2 regions of the Streptomyces sp. NPDC001920 genome follow, and region 2 is predicted to be linked to the other one. Evidence: predicted binding sites of a transcription regulator. Region 2 holds the regulator's gene; the other holds the start of a gene.
What was found. The regulator HspR, encoded in region 2, represses chaperone genes until heat shock. The targets are predictions, from matches to a motif close to TTGAGNNNNNNNNNCTCAA.
Positions count from the first base shown of each region.

Region 1: the regulator HspR is predicted to act here: its motif matches at 3,071-3,089, upstream of lon (endopeptidase La).

Region 1 is NZ_JBSFEP010000012.1:163,686-173,864, forward strand. It holds gene ACWCPI_RS21865 (sensor histidine kinase) at 228-1,334, opposite strand; gene ACWCPI_RS21870 (response regulator transcription factor) at 1,331-2,068, opposite strand; gene ACWCPI_RS21875 (spermidine synthase) at 2,201-2,878, opposite strand; gene lon (endopeptidase La) at 3,112-5,535, shown strand; gene ACWCPI_RS21885 (lysozyme) at 5,620-6,450, opposite strand; gene ACWCPI_RS21890 (MarR family winged helix-turn-helix transcriptional regulator) at 6,693-7,187, shown strand; gene ACWCPI_RS21895 (protein phosphatase 2C domain-containing protein) at 7,230-8,018, opposite strand; gene ACWCPI_RS21900 (nitrate- and nitrite sensing domain-containing protein) at 8,425-10,179, shown strand, end outside.
Region 2 is NZ_JBSFEP010000015.1:120,159-130,337, forward strand. It holds gene ACWCPI_RS25930 (MraY family glycosyltransferase) at 1-72, shown strand, start outside; gene dnaK (molecular chaperone DnaK) at 188-2,035, shown strand; gene grpE (nucleotide exchange factor GrpE) at 2,035-2,697, shown strand; gene dnaJ (molecular chaperone DnaJ) at 2,740-3,921, shown strand; gene ACWCPI_RS25950 (heat shock protein transcriptional repressor HspR) at 3,927-4,373, shown strand; gene ACWCPI_RS25955 (hypothetical protein) at 4,446-4,958, opposite strand; gene ACWCPI_RS25960 (sugar ABC transporter substrate-binding protein) at 5,474-6,607, shown strand; gene ACWCPI_RS25965 (LuxR C-terminal-related transcriptional regulator) at 7,038-8,117, shown strand; partial or broken gene ACWCPI_RS25970 (response regulator transcription factor) at 8,044-8,349, opposite strand; gene ACWCPI_RS25975 (helix-turn-helix transcriptional regulator) at 8,498-9,532, opposite strand; gene ACWCPI_RS25980 ((2Fe-2S)-binding protein) at 9,923-10,179, shown strand, end outside.

The DNA.
Region 1 (10,179 bases), on a different contig from region 2:
TACGCCTCCATGGCCGGGAAGGTCAGGCCGGGCAAGGTCATCGTCGTGTAAGTCACATCTGAAAGCGTGTTTCGGGCCCGGAAATGGCGGGAAACAAGCGTGGTTCCGCTTCGAATGGGAAGGATGAGGCGGGCCTCGGCACGGCGAACGTGCGGGCCTGTGCCTGATCACACGTGTCCGCCCGTCCGGACGCACATGGATCTTGTGGCTCCGCTTCGAACTTTACGTCAACTTGGCAAAGAAGGCTGCCCCGGGAGCGTGACCAGGATCCGGCAACCCCGCTCGGATTCGGCCACACCGATCCGCCCGCCGTGCAGATCGACGGCCCAGCGCGCGATCGCCAGCCCCAGACCCGTACCGCCGTCACTGCCCGGCCCGTGCGGCCTGCTGACGGCACCCCGGTTGAACCGCTCGAAGACCCGGTGCCAGTCCGACCTCGGAATGCCCGGACCCTCGTCCAGGACCTCCAGCACCAGCGACTCCGGGTGGTCCCCGCGCCGTGCCTTGACGGTCACGCGGCCGTGCGGCGGGCTGTGCTTGATCGCGTTGTCGATGAGGTTGGCGACGACCTGGTGGATGCGCTCGGGGTCGGCGTGCGCGGTCAGCTCCGGTGGGGAGACGTCCAGGTGCAGATGGACGTCGGTGCGGGTGTGGCTTCCGGAGCCCGAGGCCATGCCGGCACGCGCGGAGGCGACCATGTTGGCCTCCTTCAGCACGCCCGAGAGATACGGCCAGACCTCGAAACGCCGTGTGCGCAGGGGTACGACGCCGTTGTCCAGCCGGGACAGGTCCAGGAGCGTCTCCACCAGGCGGCCCAGCCGCTCGGTCTGCTTCAGTGCCGTACGCATGGTCTCCGGGTCGGCCTCGGCGATGCCGTCGACCACGTTCTCCAGGACCGCTCGCAGGCCCGCGATGGGGGTGCGCAACTCGTGCGAGACGTTCGCCACCAGCTCCTTGCGCTGCTGGTCCTGGGCTTCCAGCTCGTCGGCCATGAGGTTGATCGTCTCGGCGAGATCGCCCAGCTCGTCGCGGCGGTTGTCCTGCACCCGGCGGGTGTAGTCGCCGTGCGAGATGGACCGGGCCACCGCGTTCATCTCGTCCAGCGGAGCGGTGAGCGAATGGGCCACGAACTGCGTGATGAGCAGTGTGGCGATCATCGAGAAGACCGTGATGAAGCGCAGCTCCGTCTGGGTGCGCACGGCGATCATCGACAGCCCTGTCGTGATCAGCACCGAGATGACGACCAGCGCGCCGAGCTTGGTCTTGATCGAGAACGGACTGACGCCGGCCCAGGGTTCCCCGGGGCCTCTCCGCGCGGCCGGCCCGTCGCTCATGGCGTCGGTGTCTCCAGGGCGTAGCCCACGCCGTGCACGGTGCGGATCCGCTCGGCCCCGATCTTCCGGCGCAGCGCCTTGATGTGGCTGTCGACGGTCCGGGTGCCGGAGGCGTCCGCCCAGTCCCACACCTCGGCGAGCAGCTGCTCGCGGGAGAGGACGGCGCGCGGGGTGTTCGCCAGGCACACCAGGAGGTCGAACTCGGTGGGCGTGAGGTGAACATCCTCACTGCGCACCCGCACGCGCCGCTGCGCGTGGTCGATCTCCAGCTCGCCGAGCCGCAGGATGCCGGAGCGCGGGGTCGTGGCCGCCAGGGCCGCCCGCTCGACGCGGCGCAGCAGCACGTGCACCCGGGCCGCCAGTTCCCGCATCGAGAACGGCTTCGTCATGTAGTCGTCCGCGCCGACACCGAGCCCGACCAGCATGTCCGTCTCGTCGTCGCGCGCGGTCAGCATCAGTACCGGCACCGGCCGCTGGGCCTGCACCCGGCGGCAGACCTCCAGGCCGTCGAAGCCGGGGAGCATGATGTCGAGGATCAGCAGGTCGGGCTGCCATGCCTCCGCCGTGTCGACGGCCGCCGGACCGTCACCCGCGGTCTGCACGAGGAAGCCCTCGGCGCGCAGGCGGGCCGCGATGGCGTCCACGATGGTCGGATCGTCCTCGACCACGAGGACCCGGCGCTGTGCGCCAGGGGTCGCCGTCGTGCCGTTGTGGGAGGTGTGTGTCTGCTCCATCGCCCGCCCCAAAGTTGCTTTCCGGAATCCGTGGGGTGATTCCTGTGACTGCATATGCCTGCGCATGCTTGCGATTGACGCTTGAATGATCCGCGTCAGAGCAGCAGAGTACGGGGAGTCACCGCGCCAGGGCTATCCAGGTCGGACGCCGAGGTGCACGGCGTCCGGAACGCCCCGGGCAACGGGGATCTCTTCGGTACGCACCTGCTGGAATCCGGCATTACGCAAGGTTTCTTCGAATTCCGGAGAGGGCTGGGCGGACCATACGGCCAGCACCCCGCCCGGTCTCAACGCCCCTGCGCAGGCGGCCAGTCCGGCCGGTGAGTACAGGCTGTCGTTGCCCTCCGTGACGGTCCAGCCGGGGCCGTTGTCGATGTCGAGGCACAGGGCGTCGTACGTGGCGGAAGTCTCATGCACGTACGCCACCAGATCCGATTCCACAATCTCGGTGAGCGGGTCGGCGAGGGCGTCGGCGGAGAAGTGGGACAGCGGTCCGTCGAGATGCCAGTCGATAATCGCGCGCTCGCGCTCCACGACGGTGATGCGGCCGGGGCGGGGATCGGCCGCGGCGTGTGCGAGCGAGAACCCGACGCCGAGCCCTCCGATCAGCACCGCCGGCTGCGCGCGATCGTCCAGCGCGCCGAGCGCCGCGTCCACGAGGAGCCGCTCCGAGCGCCCGTCGGAGGTGTCCATCAGGAAGCAGCCGTTGGCGATGATCTGCAGCAACTCGCCGTGCCGCCGCAGGGCGACCTCGCCGTGAGGGCCTTCGCGACGGTCCAGTACTTCCGGGATGTCGTACGAAGTGGGCATCCGGCCATCCTGTCAGCTCGGCGTGGGCGGGCCGAGGGAATTACCCGCAGGGGCGGAGCAGACGGTGGGGGCGGGCCTGCCCCGGGCGGCCGGAGCTCCACCCGACTCCGGGAAACCCCAGGTCACAGCCCGTGGCAACGATGATCGCTCACAGCGAACGTGGGTCGGGGAACATTCGGGTCCCCCCGTGCATTGAGTCGGCATAACTCAACTTGACTGCCGAAGGGGAGATCATGGCTGCTGAGTCCACGGCGTTCACACCGCTCACCCTGCCCGTGCTGCCGCTCGACGACGAGGTCGTGCTGCCCGGGATGGTGGTCCCGCTGGACTTGAACGACGCCGATGTGCGCGCCGCGGTGGAGGCCGCTCAGGCCGCCGCCCGGTCGCAGCCGGGGAAGCCACGGGTTCTGCTGGTGCCGCGCATCGACGGGACGTACGCGAGCACCGGTGTGCTCGGCACCGTCGAGCAGGTCGGCCGGCTGGCCGACGGTGACCCCGGCGCCCTGATCCGCGGCCGGGGCCGCGTGCGGATCGGGGCCGGCACGACCGGGCCGGGTGCCGCGCTGTGGGTCGAGGGGACGCGGGTCGACGAGAGCGCGCCCGAACCGCTGCCCGGACAGGTCGCCGAACTGGTCAAGGAGTACAAGGCACTCGCCACCGCCTGGCTGCGCAAGCGCGGAGCCTGGCAGGTCGTGGACCGCGTCCAGGCCATCGACGACGTGTCCCAGCTCGCCGACAACTCCGGATACTCGCCCTTCCTGACGACCGAACAGAAGGTGGAGCTGCTGGAGACCGCCGACCCGGTCGCCCGCCTCCGGCTCGCCACCAGGCAACTGCGCGACCACCTCGCCGAGCAGGACGTCGCCGAGACCATCGCCAAGGACGTCCAGGAGGGCGTCGACAAGCAGCAGCGCGAGTTCCTGCTGCGCCGTCAGCTGGAGGCGGTGCGCAAGGAACTGCGCGAACTGAACGGCGAGAAGGAGGGCGAGGAGTCCGACGACTACCGCGCCCGCGTGGAGGCCGCCGACCTGCCGGAGAAGGTGCGTGAAGCCGCGCTCAAGGAGGTCGACAAGCTGGAGCGGGCGAGCGACCAGTCGCCCGAGGGGTCATGGATCCGGACCTGGCTGGACACCGTTCTCGAACTCCCGTGGAACGAGCGCACCGAGGACGCGTACGACATCCAGGGCGCCAAGGCCGTGCTGGACGCCGAGCACGCCGGCCTGGAGGACGTGAAGGAGCGGATCACCGAGTACCTCGCGGTGCGCAAGCGCCGAACCGACCGGGGGCTCGGCGTCGTCGGCGGGCGGCGCGGCGGTGCCGTGCTGGCCCTGGTGGGCCCGCCAGGCGTCGGCAAGACCTCGCTCGGCGAGTCCGTCGCGCACGCCATGGGGCGCAAGTTCGTCCGCGTCGCCCTCGGCGGTGTCCGCGACGAGGCCGAGATCCGCGGCCACCGCCGTACCTACGTCGGGGCGCTGCCCGGACGGATCGTGCGGGCGATCAAGGAGGCGGGGTCGATGAACCCGGTGGTCCTCCTCGACGAGATCGACAAGGTGGGGTCCGACTTCCGCGGGGACCCGGCGGCCGCCCTGCTGGAGGTACTGGACCCGGCCCAGAACCACACCTTCCGGGACCACTACCTGGAGGTGGAGCTGGACCTGTCCGACGTGGTCTTCCTCGCCACCGCCAACGTCCTGGAGGCCATCCCGGAGGCGCTGCTCGACCGTATGGAGCTGGTCCGCCTGGACGGCTACACCGAGGACGAGAAGGTCGTCATCGCCCGTGACCACCTGCTCCCGCGCCAGCTGGAACGGGCCGGTCTGGACAAGGACGAGGTGGCCATCGAGGAGGGAGCACTGCGCAGGCTCGCCGGTGAGTACACGCGCGAGGCGGGCGTCCGCAACCTGGAGCGGTCCATCGCGAGGCTGCTCCGCAAGGTCGCGGCGCAGCACGAACTCGGTGAGCGGGAGCTGCCCTTCACCGTCACGGACGGCGATCTGCGCGGCCTGATCGGCCGGCCGCACCACGTGCCCGAGTCCGCGCAGGACCCGGCGGAGCGCCGCACGGCCGTGCCGGGCGTGGCGACGGGCCTGGCGGTGACGGGCGCTGGCGGCGACGTGCTGTACGTGGAGGCGTCGCTGGCCGACCCGGAGACGGGCGCGGCGGGCCTGACCCTCACCGGCCAGCTGGGTGACGTGATGAAGGAGAGCGCGCAGATCGCCCTGTCCTTCCTGCGCTCCCACGGCGCCGAACTCGAACTGCCCGTCGCCGACCTCAAGGACCGGGGTGTGCACATCCACTTCCCGGCGGGCGCGGTGCCGAAGGACGGCCCGAGCGCGGGCATCACCATGACGACGGCACTGGCCTCGCTGCTCTCCGGCCGGCTGGTCCGCACGGACGTGGCGATGACGGGTGAGGTCTCGCTGACCGGCCGCGTCCTGCCCATCGGCGGGGTGAAGCAGAAGCTGCTGGCCGCACACCGGGCGGGGGTCACCACGGTGATCATCCCCAAGCGCAACGAGCCCGACCTGGACGACGTCCCGGCCGAGGTGCTGGACAAGCTCGACGTCCACGCCGTGACCGACGTCTGCCAGGTCCTGGAACTGGCGCTGGCGCCGGCCACCGACGGCGCGGCCCCCGAGGTTCCGGTCGCGGCGTGACGGACGCGGCCGGAGGGGCAGGGCCCGGGTCCCGTGAGGGAGGCCCGGGCCTTCGCCCTGGGCAGCGGGCGGTACGGCTCCGGGTCAGCCGTTGGCCAACGCCTGCAGCCTGTCCAGTGCCCCGTTGAACTTGTTGTGGTCGCCGACCGTCGGGCCGGAGGAGGTGTACTGCCACATCGTGTAGTAGCTCCAGCCCGCGGGCAGCTCTCCCACCGTCGCCGCGTACCGGGCGATCCACAGCGGGTTGGCGGTGGCGAAGCCGCTGTGGTTGCCGGTGCACCGGGTCCACCAGCTGGTCGCCGTGTAGATGACGGCGTCGCGGCCGGTGCGGGCCTTGTACCGGGTCAGGAAGTCGCGGATCCAGGTGACCATCGCGCTCGGTGTCCTGCCGTAGCAGGTGTCCCCGTACGGGTTCCACTCGATGTCGAGGACGCCCGGCAGGGTCCGGCCGTCGCGGGACCAGCCGCCGCCGTGGTCGACGAAGTAGTCGGCCTGGGTTGCTCCATCGGTGGTGTCCGGGGTGGCGAAGTGGTACGCGCCCCGGATCATGCCCATGTCGTAGGAGCCGTTGTACTGCTGGGCGAAGTAGGGGTTGGTGTAGTAGGTCCCCTCGGTGGCCTTCGCGTAGGCCCACTTGACCCCGCTGTTCCACAGGGTCGGCCAGTCGACGTACCCCTGGTGGCTGGATACGTCCACGCCTTCGGTCCGCGCGGCCTTGGTGCCGGCGGGCAGGCCGTGCACGCCGTCGTGGGCCGCGACCCCCATGCCCATGTGGGCGGAGCCGCGGGGCGGGACCTCGTCGCGGGCGGCGGCGGGGGCGGTCCGGGTGGTGAGGAGGAGGGTGAGGGCGAGCAGCAGGAGCCCGGCGAGGTACGGGCCCCGGGCGCGAAGCGGTTCAGGTCTGTGCACGGGCAACAGCGTGCCTCCGAAGGCCCGGAACCGCTCGGTGGAGGAGTGGGCCGCGGCTCCGGCTACCGTGATGTCGCGTACATGCCGCTCGACTGTTTCGGTGCTGCCGTCACGCACGCAGAACAGCAGGTGGGAGCGGAATCCGGAGGCTGCCGTCGGTCCCGGCCTGCGAAATACTGAAGGAGCAGGGGTGACGACCGCGGCGGTCGGCGAAATCCCCGGGACCGGGAATCAAGGCAGGGGCTGACGTGCACGACAACGGGAACGGCGACGGACGGGGAGTCGGATCCGGGGTGCCCGGAGGTGGCCCGGGCCGGCCCGAGTTCCTCGATCTCGAACGGGAGTTGACGGTGCTCCTGCGGCGCGCCCGCGCCAAGCAGGGCGAGATGGCCCGCGAGGTCCATCCGGACCTGGAGCCCGCGGCGTACGGCCTGTTGGTCCGGCTGGGTGAGTGCGGCCGCCAGCGGGCCACCGAGCTCGCGGCCTACATCGGCGTCGGCAAGGCCACCATGTCCCGTCAGCTGCGGGCCCTGGAGGACCTGGGCCTGGTCGCCAGGGAGCCGGACCCCGCCGACGGGCGGGCATGGCTCGTGCACCTCACGGAAGAGGGCCGCGGCCGGGTCTCCAAGGTGCGCGAGGCCCGGCGGGCGCGGTACGTCGAGCAGCTCTCCCACTGGGACCGGGGTGAGGTGGCCGAGCTGGCGCGGTTGCTCAACCAGTTGAACCGGGGCATGGAGAAGTAGCCCCCGGCCGGGGCCCGCGGTGCCGCCGGGCGCTCCCGCCGCTCACCACTGCGCGTACACGACCGTCGCGTCGTCATGCGTCTTGCTCCGCCCGAGGAACGCCCGCTCCTCGGCGTCCGCCGCCTCCAGCGCCCGCACCCGCTCCACCAGCGCCCGCGCCCCTTCCTTCCGTACGAAGGTGAAGCAGTCCCCCCAGTCCCCCTCGCGGAACGTCTCCACCCACCGCGTCGCCCCGTCGGTCATGGCGGCCAGCGCCCGCACCTCCGTGCGCGGCAGCGCCCCCGTCACCGCCCGTGCCGCCACCGTCGGATCCGCGGCGGCCGTGAAGAAGCCGCCCTCCTTGTTGCGGATGTGGGCGTCGATCATCGCGTCCGTGGCCAGCGACGCGCGGGGGAGGAGGGCCAGACGGTCGTCCAGGTGGGCGGTGACCGCCCCGTCGGGGGACTCCGTCAGAAGCGCGGAGTCCGACAGGACCAGGTACTCGACCGTCGCCTCCGTCCACCGCGCCAGAGCGACGGTTGCCTGCGGGGTGCGTGGGTGAGAAAGGTCACAGGTTGCGGCGTGGGAGTCGGCGGTACGTGCGATGGCACGGGCCAGGACATCTGCGAGGGGAACATCCAGGAGTGAAACGGTCAGTTCGGTCAGTGCTCCGCCGAGCCGTGCGGTGAACCAGGGGACGGAATGCAGACAACCCGTCTCACCCCTCGGCGGCGTCACCCCGTCCAGGACCACCAGCGCGCCGCCCTGTCCCGAGGCGGGAAGCGCGACACTCGCGAAGTCCTCGTTGGGGCGGGCCGGATCGCCGGGTGCCGAAACAAGCTCAGTTCGCATCCGGCCAGTCTGCACGAGCCCTTCACAAGGTTCGCAAAGGGCCTGCATCGGTTGCCGAATGGGCGTAGGCGCGCAGGTCAGCCGCCGGATTTGCGGCGGAATGGTCGGCTCCGGCCAGGCGTGGCGGCGAATACTGCCATCGCCCGCCGCAGACGTCCAACCGGCCCGCCGCGCAAGGCCCGTGCACGAGCCAGAGGAACTTGCCCGCCAACTCCCCTCCGGGGTTCACTCCTTCGGGTGGCGGGTCAGGTGATGCGCGACCGTTGCCCACCGGCACTGGGAGGGTCGGGGACCGGTGAGGGCACCCCCTGCTCGCGCAGAGTCGAGAGCTTGGGGGAGGGGTGCACGCGAGGTCAGCGGTAGTTGACAAAGCGTCATCCGAACCCATGGGTATCACGAGTCAGGAATGCGAGCACCGGTGCAGAAGATGCGGCCTCGTCGCTCAGGCAAGCAGTCGCCCTCCGCGGGGGCCACGCAGCCCACTCCCGGCACCACGACCGACGCCGCACCCGCCGGCAAGGGGCGCCCCACCCACGTGCGCAACCGGCTGATCGTCGCCGTGGCCGTGGTGGCCGCCGCCATCGCCGGAGCCGGTGCGCCCTCGATCGTCGCCGCCTCCGGGCAACTGCACGACTCCCAGGAACTGGTGACCCTCGCCGAGCAGACCGAGGACGCGCTCACCCTGGCCCACTCCCTCGCCGACGAACGCGACGAGGTCACCTCCTACATCGCCGCCGGCCGCCCCAAGTCCAAGGCGCCCAGCGAGCAGCGCAGCGCCCGCGTCGACCGGCAGGTCGAGGAACTGCGCACCGACACCGACACACCCGCCTCACTGCGCGACGACCTCGACGGCATCGCGGCCGTGCGGCGGTCCGCGCTCACCGGCAAGAGCACCGCGCTGGAGGCGCACGCCGCCTATTCGGCCGCCATCACCGAACTGCACCGGCTCGCCGAGCGGCTGGCCGAGCAGATGCCGCCGCGCGCGGGCGCCGGCGCCCACGCCCTGGCCGAGCTGGACTCCGCCGTGCAGCAGGCCGCGGCCGCCCGGGGGCTGCTGCTCGCCGCCCTCAGCGTGCCGACCACCACCGAGACGGTCATCGACCCGGTCACCGGGCTCGCGACCACCCGGAAGACCTCCTCGGAGGCCGACGCCAAGCAGCGCGCCGCCCTCAGCGCCGCCGCCCAGCAGGCCCGGCTGCGCTCCGACGCCGCCCTCGCCGGGTTCCACGACACCGCCCTCAAGACCGCGCGTACCTCGTACGACTCCACGGTCACCGGCCCCGAGGTCAACAACGCCGAGAAGTACCTGGCGGCCCTCACCGACCAGCCCGCCTTCACCGACCGGGACCTGGCCGCCGACGTCCGGCGCGCCGAAGCCGCCCTCTCCGCCCGGGTCGACCTGATGCGCGGCGTGGAGTCCGCCCTGTACGACCGCCGCACCAAGGCCCTTGAGGAACTGCGCGACGACGACGTCACGGCGCTGGAGATCCGGATCGCGGTCCTCGGCGCCCTGATGCTGCTCGCCGTCGGTGTCGCCACCGGCATGGCCCGCAGCCTCACCCGCCCCCTGGCCGTCCTGCGGCTCGGCTCCGCCCGGCTCGCCGAGGCCGAGGACCCGGCGGCCGAGGAGCCCGTCAAGTTCACCGGCCGCAAGGACGAGTTCGCCCAGGTCGTCGACTCCGTCAACGCCCTGCACGCGCACGCCGCCGCCCTTCACGAGCGCATCACCACGCTGGAGGCGGACCGCAAGCACCTGGTGGGCCAGCGCCAGAAGATGGCCGACGCCCGCGAGCAGCTGCGCGCCGAACTCGCCGACTCCGCCGCCCAGCTGGAGCGGCTGCGCGGCAGCATCGGCGGCACCTTCGTGAACCTCGCGCTGCGCACCCTCGGCCTCGTCGAGCGGCAACTCGCCGTCATCGAGGGGCTGGAGGAGCGCGAGCAGGACCCGGACCGGCTGGCGACCCTCTTCAAGCTCGACCACTTCGCCACGGTCATGCGCCGGCACAGCGAGAACCTCCTCGTCCTCGCCGGCACCGAACACGTCCAGCAGCACGCCGGGCCGGTGCCGCTCGTCGACGTCGTCCGCGCGGCGGTCAGTGAGATCGAGCGGTACGAGCGGGTCCGTATCGCCGCGCTCCCGCCGCACGCGCACCTGGCCGGC
Region 2 (10,179 bases):
CAACCCTCCTTCCCCCAGAGGGGGCCCGTGGGGACATCCAGTCGGCTGGCATCCACGCAGGTCAGAGGCTAGTTGCGTGTAAGGAACAGATAAGACTTGAGTGGGGTGGACTCAGCTCTGTTGACCGGGGGGAGGCCGTCATGCACACTTGAGTCCGTTCCACTCAAGTCAGCTGGAGGAATCAACCATGGCACGTGCGGTCGGCATCGACCTGGGCACGACTAACTCCGTCGTCAGCGTTCTGGAGGGCGGCGAGCCCACCGTCATCACCAACGCCGAGGGCGCCAGGACCACGCCTTCCGTCGTCGCCTTCGCCAAGAACGGTGAGGTGCTCGTCGGCGAGGTCGCCAAGCGTCAGGCGGTCACGAACGTCGACCGGACCATCCGGTCCGTGAAGCGTCACATGGGCACCGACTGGAAGATGGAGCTCGACGGGAAGCCCTTCAACCCGCAGCAGATCTCCGCCTTCATCCTCCAGAAGCTGAAGCGGGACGCCGAGTCCTACCTGGGCGAGAAGGTCACGGACGCGGTCATCACCGTCCCGGCCTACTTCAACGACTCCGAGCGCCAGGCGACGAAGGAGGCCGGCGAGATCGCCGGTCTGAACGTCCTGCGCATCGTCAACGAGCCCACCGCGGCCGCGCTCGCGTACGGCCTCGACAAGGACGACCAGACGATCCTCGTCTTCGACCTCGGTGGCGGCACCTTCGACGTGTCCCTGCTGGAGATCGGCGACGGCGTCGTCGAGGTGAAGGCCACCAACGGTGACAACCACCTCGGTGGTGACGACTGGGACCAGCGCGTCGTCGACTACCTGGTGCAGCAGTTCAAGTCCGGTCACGGCGTGGACCTCGCCAAGGACAAGATGGCCCTGCAGCGTCTGCGTGAGGCCGCCGAGAAGGCCAAGATCGAGCTGTCCTCGTCCACCGAGACCTCGATCAACCTGCCCTACATCACCGCCTCCGCCGAGGGCCCGCTGCACCTGGACGAGAAGCTCACCCGGGCTCAGTTCCAGCAGCTGACGGCCGACCTGCTGGAGCGCTGCAAGACCCCGTTCTTCAACGTCATGAAGGACGCCGGCGTCTCCATCAACGAGATCGACCACGTCGTCCTCGTCGGTGGCTCGACCCGTATGCCCGCCGTCGCCGAGCTCGTCAAGGAGCTGACCGGCGGCAAGGAGGCCAACAAGGGTGTGAACCCGGACGAGGTCGTCGCCATCGGCGCCTCGCTCCAGGCCGGTGTCCTCAAGGGTGAGGTCAAGGACGTCCTGCTCCTCGACGTGACCCCGCTGTCCCTCGGTATCGAGACCAAGGGCGGCATCATGACCAAGCTCATCGAGCGCAACACCACGATCCCGACCAAGCGGTCCGAGATCTTCACCACGGCCGAGGACAACCAGCCGTCCGTGCAGATCCAGGTCTACCAGGGCGAGCGCGAGATCGCGGCGTACAACAAGAAGCTCGGGATGTTCGAGCTGACCGGTCTGCCGCCGGCGCCGCGCGGCGTCCCGCAGATCGAGGTCTCCTTCGACATCGACGCCAACGGCATCATGCACGTGACCGCCAAGGACCTGGGCACGGGCAAGGAGCAGAAGATGACCGTCACCGGCGGCTCCTCGCTGCCGAAGGACGAGGTCGACCGGATGCGCCAGGAGGCCGAGCAGTACGCGGAGGAGGACCACCGCCGCCGCGAGGCCGCCGAGACCCGCAACCAGGGCGAGCAGCTCGTCTACCAGACGGAGAAGTTCCTCAAGGACAACGAGGACAAGGTCCCCGCCGAGGTCAAGACCGAGGTCGAGTCCGCCGTCGAGGAGCTGAAGACCGCGCTCAAGGGCGAGGACACCGCCGAGATCCGCACGGCCACCGAGAAGGTCGCCGCGGTCTCCCAGAAGGTCGGCCAGGCCATGTACGCCGACGCCCAGGGCGCTCAGGCCGCGGGTGGTCCGGAGGGCGCCGCCCAGGGTGGCAAGCCCGCCGACGACGACGTCGTGGACGCCGAGATCGTGGACGACGAGCGCAAGGACGGTGCCGCGTAATGACGGAGGAGACCCCGGGCTTCGAGGAGAAGCCCGACGTCCCCTCCGGCGCCACCCCTGACGACGCCGAGTCGAAGGCCGCGCCCTCGTCGAACAGCGAGGGAGCGGCCCCGGCCGGGGACGGAGCAGCAGACGCGGGCCTGGTGGCCCAGCTGGACCAGGTGCGCACCGCGCTCGGTGAGCGCACCGCGGACCTCCAGCGGCTCCAGGCCGAGTACCAGAACTACCGCCGCCGCGTCGAGCGTGACCGGATCACGGTCAAGGAGATCGCCATCGCGAACCTCCTGACCGAGCTCCTGCCCGTGCTCGACGACATCGGCCGCGCGCGGGAGCACGGCGAGCTCGTCGGCGGATTCAAGTCCGTCGCGGAGTCGCTGGAGACCGTCGCGGCGAAGATGGGCCTGCAGCAGTTCGGCAAGGAGGGCGAGCCCTTCGACCCGACGATCCACGAGGCCCTGATGCACTCCTACGCGCCGGACGTCACCGAGACGACCTGCGTGGCGATCCTGCAGCCCGGGTACCGCATCGGCGAGCGCACCATCCGCCCCGCGCGGGTGGCCGTCGCCGAGCCCCAGCCGGGCGCGCAGACCGTCAAGACCGAGGAGTCCGACGAGAACGCGGCGGCCGACGACAAGGAGAGCGGTGGCCCGGACGAGGGCTGACGTTGGACTGACGAACTCGACAGGGAAGGAGGGACGTCGAGGATGAGCACCAAGGACTTCATCGAGAAGGACTACTACAAGGTCCTCGGCGTCCCCAAGGACGCCACCGAGGCCGAGATCAAGAAGGCGTACCGCAAGCTCGCCCGCGAGTACCACCCGGACGCCAACAAGGGCAACGCCAGGGCCGAGGAGCGCTTCAAGGAGATCTCCGAGGCGAACGACGTCCTCGGCGACCCCAAGAAGCGCAAGGAGTACGACGAGGCTCGCGCCCTCTTCGGCAACGGCGGCTTCCGTCCGGGACCGGGCGGCGCGGGCGGCTCCTTCAACTTCGACCTGGGCGACCTCTTCGGAGGCGGCGCCCAGGGCGGCCAGCAAGGAGCCGGCGGCTTCGGCGGCGGCCTCGGTGACGTCTTCGGGGGCCTGTTCAACCGGGGCGGTACGGGCACGACCCGCACCCAGCCCCGGCGCGGCCAGGACATCGACACCGAGGTCACCCTCAGCTTCACCGAGGCGATCGAGGGGGCGACGGTCCCGCTGCGCATGTCCTCGCAGTCTCCCTGCAAGGCCTGTGCGGGCACCGGTGACAAGAACGGCACGCCGAGGGTGTGCCCGACGTGTGTGGGCACCGGCCAGGTGGCGCGGGGCTCGGGCGGCGGGTTCTCCCTGACCGACCCGTGCCCGGACTGCAAGGGGCGCGGCCTGATCGCCGAGCACCCGTGCCTGGACTGCAAGGGCAGCGGGCGCGCCAAGTCGTCCCGGACCATGCAGGTCCGCATCCCGGCCGGGGTGTCGGACGGCCAGCGCATCCGGCTGCGCGGCAAGGGCGCGCCCGGTGAGCGCGGCGGCCCGGCGGGTGACCTCTACGTGACCGTGCACGTCGGCGAGCACCCGGTGTTCGGGCGCAAGGGCGACAACCTCACGGTGACCGTCCCCGTGACCTTCACGGAGGCGGCCCTCGGCGGTGAGGTCAGGGTCCCCACCCTGGGCGGACCGCCGGTCACGCTGAAACTGCCGCCCGGCACACCCAACGGCCGCACCATGCGGGCGCGGGGCAAGGGCGCGGTCCGCAAGGACGGCACCCGCGGTGACCTGCTGGTCACCGTCGAGGTGAGTGTCCCGAAGGACCTTTCGGGGAAGGCTCGTGACGCGCTTGAGGCGTATCGCGAGGCAACCGCGGGTGAGGACCCGCGGGCGGAGCTGTTCCAGGCCGCGAAGGGAGCATGAGACAGATGGACGGTCGTCGACGCAACCCGTATGAACTGACCGAGGAGACCCCGGTCTACGTCATTTCGGTGGCGGCCCAGCTGTCCGGCCTGCACCCGCAGACCCTGCGCCAGTACGACCGCCTGGGCCTCGTGTCCCCCGACCGCACGGCCGGCCGGGGCCGGCGTTACTCGGCCCGCGACATCGAACTGCTCCGGCAGGTGCAGCAGTTGTCGCAGGACGAGGGCATCAACCTGGCCGGTATCAAGCGCATCATCGAACTGGAGAACCAGGTCGCCGCGCTCCAGTCCCGGATCGCCGAGATGCAGGCGGCCCTCGACGGCGCGGCGGCGGCGATGCAGCAGCGCGAGGCGGCGGTGCACGCGTCGTACCGCCGCGACCTGGTGCCGTACCAGGAGGTGCAGCAGACCAGCGCGCTGGTGGTGTGGCGGCCGAAGAAGGCCAGGGACTGAGCAGGGCGCGAGAGCGACAAGGGGCCCGGAGGGATGACCTCCGGGCCCCTTTGCGCGTACGCGTCGCGGACTTCAGGGGATGAGCTGTCCGATCGCGTCCGCGACCAGCATCCACATGGGCTGCGCGCCGGTGCCGAACGCGGCGGCGAGGGCGTACCCGAGAGCCGCGTCCAGGGCCTTTGGCGCCGCGTCCGCCCGCCACTCGGCCACCACCCTGCCGTCGCCCTCGCAGGTGAGAGCGGCGAGCCGCCGCCCGTTCCGCAGCAGGCGGCTGTCCGGCAGGGAGTCGGGCACCAGCCGCCAGACGTGTCCCGCGTACCGGACGTCGACCCGGTACGAACGCCGGGTCAGCCCTCCCTCCGCCGGGTACAGGCCGGCCTCCTCGCCGTCGACGGTGAGCGTGAGCCGGCCGGCGGTCCGGGTGCCGACGGGGATGTGCTCCTCGGCCTCGGTACCGGCTGCGCGGCTCAGTACGATCCGCGGGACCGCCTCGCCCTCGACGACGACATGACCGCGCTCGGTGTCCAGATGGACGGTCAGCGGGCCGAACAGGCTGTCCTCGACGGGGGTTTCGGTGGGCGTCATGAGGATGATCTTCTCAGACGCGGCCGGTCGACCGTTGCGGTGGCCGACCGGTCCTGAGGCCCGCACGTCCTTCCCCGTGCCGATCCTGCGGCCGCCGTCGAGGGGAGTCGTCCGTGTCCCGGTTCCAGCTGATATCGCCCTTCGAAACCCGTTGCGCGCTGTATGCCAGGAAAGGCGCCTTTCCTGCCGTGACCGCGGCGACCGTGCGCCTGGCTGGGTTCATTCGTTCCTCTGATCGAATGCGGGACGGCGGTCGGCAAGCCGCTCTGATCGCGACTCGCGCGGAATGGAGTCGGTTGTGTGGATCTCGCCTTCCATGCGATCGCGGTTCGGTGGAGGGGGCGTAAAGGGCGTTTGGAGGGGTTCCGTCATGTCTTCACATGCGCAGCGGAGCGTGGTGTTGCGCACTCGTTAAGTCATTCCGCTTGACGCTGGGGGCCGTCGCCGCGTTGTCTTTTCAGACATCTGGGCGCATTGGCGCCCGTGTCCCGATGGCACCAGAAGTGAGCTCCTCTATGCGTTCCATGCGCCCCACGCGTCGTCTCGCCACCGCCGTGGCCGCCGCGTCCACGATGACCCTTTCGCTGACCGCGTGCGGGACGCTGGGGGTCAGTGGGGACAGCAGCGCGGCGAGCCCGACCAAGGGCAACGACGTCACCGTGGGGCTGCTGCTGCCGGAGACGGCGAACACGCGCTACGACAAGTTCGACTACCCCATCATCAGGAACAAGGTCCAGGAGCTCACCGACAAGCAGGGCAAGGTCGTCTACCTGAACGCCGACGCGGACGCGGCCAAGCAGGCGAGCCAGCTGCAGAAGATGATCGACGACCAGGTCGACGTGATCCTGCTGGACGCCGTCGACTCGCACGCCATCGCCGACGGCGTGCAGAAGGCCAAGGACGCCGGCATCCCGGTCATCGCCTACGACCGCCTGGCCGAGGGACCCATCGAGGCGTACGTCTCCTTCGACAACGAACTCGTCGGCGAGGTGCAGGGCCGCTCCCTGCTGGAGGCCATGGGCGGCTCCAGCATCGACTCGTCCGACAAGATCGTCATGATGAACGGCTCGCCCACCGACCCGAACGCCGCGCAGTTCAAGGCGGGTGCCCTCTCCGAGCTCAAGGGCGCGGTCGACATCGCCAGGACCTACGACACCAAGGACTGGAAGCCGGAGAACGCCCAGGCCAACATGGCCCAGGCCATCGAGGCCATCGGCGTCAACAACCTCAAGGGCGTCTACTCCGCCAACGACGGCATGGCCGCCGGAGTCATCAAGGCCCTCAAGGCCGCGGGCGTGACCAAGCTGCCGCCGATCACCGGGCAGGACGCCGAACTGGACGCCGTGCAGCGGATCATCGCCGGTGAGCAGTACATGAGCGTGTACAAGTCCTACCCGCAGGAGGCCGAGAGCGCCGCGGAGATGGCCGTGGCCAAGGTCCAGGGCAAGGACATCCAGTTCGACTCGCTCACCCAGGACCAGGTCGACAGCCCGACCCACAAGGGCATCCCGGCCCTGCTGGTGCCCGTGGTCGCGCTGACCGAGGACAACATCAAGGAGACCGTCGTCGCCGACGGCATCTACGAGCTTTCCGACATCTGCACCGCCAAGTACAGGGCGGCTTGCTCGGAGATCGGGCTCGGCGGGTGACGTCAGCCGACTCCTTTGCGGGTGCGTGCGGTTGTTCCTTCTCCTGCCGCCGCACCCGCTGCTCTTCTCACCCCCTCCCGGCACGGTGTTCGCGAGTGTGACGTTCCCTGTCGCGGCCGTCAGGCGGACGTACGGCGACGCGGGGGCCACCCCATCAGCTTGTTGCAACCCGGCGTGCGGAGGCCCGGAGATACCGGGACGTACCGGTATCCAACGGCACCCCTCCCGGCGTGAGCCGTGTTGCGGAGCACGGCCTGTCCGCGCATAGTTGCGCTGCGGAAGCGCGAGCGAACCGTAGGGCCGAAGGGCTGCCCACGGTGGCCTTCGACCATGGCCACGCCTCGCAGGGCTGTCCCGGCAAGGGTGTCGACACCGCGCTCCGGAGGTGAGCGAGCCGGCGAAAGAGGCAAGGACCGGGGGTGGACGGGCGATGGCCGGGCACGGGACGGAGGAGCATCCACACGGTGCCGACCGGCTGTGCGAGGCCGGGGATCGCGTGTATTCCCGGGCCGTACGGCGCGGCCGGGTGCCGCGCCGGGATGCGGAGCCGGTGCCCTGCCTGCTGGAACTCGCGTTGCTGCACCCCGACCCCGACGACATGGACTGGCTGGTGCCGACGTCCCCGCAGGAGGTCATGACGCGGCTGTTGCGCGGGGTGTACGACGAGGTCAGCGCGAGTCAGCGGCGGGTCGGTTCGGCGGTGGCGGCCTTCGAGTGGTACGCCGGGCTGGGCCCGCAGCAGCCGCAGGCGGCCGGCGCGGAGGGCACGGCGATCCGGGTGCTGGACGGCCCCTCCCGCATCCAGGCGGCCCTGGACGCGGCGACGGAGGCGTGCACGGCGGAGGTGCTGACCGTGCAGCCCGGCGGTATCCGCCCCGAGCACGAACTGACCGAGGGCCTGCACCGGGCGTTGGCGTTGCGTGGGCGCGGCGTGCGGATGCGCGACCTGTACACGCATGTCGCCCGGCACGGCCAAGGCCTGCTCAACTACCTGGAACTCATGGGCGATGCGGTGGAGGCCCGCACGCTGGACGAGGTGATCGACCGGCTGATCCTCTTCGACCGCACGGTGGCCTTCATCCCCGCGAACGCCGACCGCACGATGGCTCTGGAGCTGCGGCATCCGGGGCTGGTGCACTACCTGGTGACGGTGTTCGAGAGGCTCTGGCGGCTGGCGATCCCGCTGACCGCGCCCCTCCCCGACACCGGCATCGAGGGCATCTCCCACCGTGAGCAGTCCATCGCCACGCTGCTCGCCGAGGGGCATCAGGACGCGGTGATCGCGGAGCGGCTGGGGATAAGCGTCCGGACGTGCCGGGCGCACATCGCGCGGTTGTCGGAGACGCTGGGCGCGGCGAGCCGTACGCAGCTCGGGGTGCGGATCGCGCAGGTGGGGCTGGACCGGCCTCGCGTGTCGTCGTCCGAGTCCGCGGTGGTCAGCGTGCCCGACGTGGCCGGGGTTCCGCGGATGCCGGGGATTCCCGGTCAAGAATCCCCGACCGGCCGATGAGGTAGCCGAGCTGGGCCCGGCTCTCACTGCCCAGCGTCGCCGCGAGCTTGGCGATGTGGACGCGGGCGGTGCGCACGTTCATGCCGAGGCGGTCGGCCATGACGGCGTCGGTGTGGCCTTCGACGAGAAGGGCGGCTATGGCGCGCTGGCGCGGGGTGACGCCGTGCAGACTGGGCTGCTGGACCGCCTCGGGGTACATCGGGGTGGCCAGGCGCCAGAGACGGTCGAAGGCGTCGAGGGCGGGCGCAACAGGCCGAGGTCGACGAGGCAGGGGGCGTCTTCGCCGCGCTCGACGGGCACGCGTCCCTCACGCAGGGCCTGTTCGTACAGGGTCCTGCCCGCCCGGCACAGCGCCTCCGCTCCGTGCGTGTGCGCCTCGCTCACTCGGGTCTGCCTCCGGCCGGCGCCGACTGGTCCTGTTGCAGGATCCCCGACTGGGCTATGAGGTAGCCGAGTTGAGCACGGCTGCCGCTGCCCAGGGCCGTGGCCAGTTTCGCGATGTGCGCTCGGCAGGTGCGCACGTTCATGCCGAGCCGGCGCGCTATGGCCTCGTCGACGTGTCCTTCCACCAGGAGTTTGGCGATGGAGTGCTGGATCTCCGTGATCCCGTCGGGGGCGGTCTCGTAGGGAGCGCCCGCGCTCAGCGGAACCGCTCGGTCCCACATGAACTCGAAGACCTTGATCAGGTAACCGATCAGCCCTCGGTGACGGAGTTCCAGGGCGACTTTCTGGTCGTCCCGGATGGGGATGAAGGCCGTGGTCTCGTCGCAGATGATGAGCCGCTCGACCACTCCGTCGATGGTCCGGTACTCGACCTTGCCGTCGGAGAGCTGGTCGACGTAGGCCAGTCTCTCGGGGCTGTAGCGGGCCGTGTGCGGGTAGAGGGTCCTGATGCGTACCCCGCGTTCGATCAGCGGCCGGTCACGTTCGAGTCCCTGGATGAGGCTGCGCTCGGGCCGGTGGCCGCTCGGCTGCACCGTGAGCATCTCGGTCTGGCACTGGGCGGTGGCGAGGTTGAGCGCCGCGTTGATCCGGTCGCTGCCTTCCAGCACGGTGATCGAGTCACTGGTGGTCGCCTGGGTACTGAGAGCCATGAACGGCGCGAAAACGTCGGACAGTTCGATGGACAACCGCCTGCGCTCGGTGATCTCGTGCTCCAGCGGGCTGAGCCGCTGGGCGAGGGCGACCGCCGGAGGCACTGGTCGCAGCCAGCTCGGGTCGTCGGGATCCGGGTGCAGAAGGGCGAGTTCCTCCAAGCAGGGAGCCGTTTGCGCGTCCGCTCGGGAGACACGTCCCGCGCGGATGGCGTTCGCGTAAAGTCGGCTGCCTTCCCGACACAACTCGGTCACCGCATGGGGATGTGTCGCTTTAGTCTGATTAGTCCCCAAATCTCCACCCCCCAGGGTCCTGAACATGCAGGAACATGATGCACCGATCGTGTGGCCATGAAGTGCCCGAATGAGCCATCGTCTTACTCGACGGGGGAAGAGGGGACCTTCAAGTGAGGACGAAGCCGACTATGCGTAACAAAATGCTTCGCTCGGTGCTTGTCGCCATCTTCTCCGCCGTCGTGGCCGTCGGAACCGCAACCGGCCTCTCCGGTACGAAGGGCGACAGCCTGGCGAAGGACAGTGTCTGGCCGGCGAGTGCCGAGGCTCACGTCCTGGCGGACAGCGTCTGGCCGGGCGCGGCCGCGTCCGAGGCTCACGTCCTGTCGGACAGTGTCTGGCCGATTACGTCCGAGACCGAGGGAGCGGGGAGCTGACGTGACCACCCCACCCGACGACCGCTCCTTCCGCCGCGAGATGGCCACCGCCTACCGCTCCGGCTGGCACTTCATCGACCTGGTCACCGCGATCCCCCACCCCGGTGACTCGCTGATGGTGACCGTCTTCGGTGAGCCGGTCGTCGTCACGCGGGACGACGAGGAGGACGTACGGGCGTACCGGTGTCTGCGGCGGCCTCGGGGGGCGCCGCAGCCAGTGCGATGTGCCATCCGGTACGGAATGATCTTCGTCAACCTCGATCAGCGCGACCACCGCCTGGTGGAGGCGGACGCTCC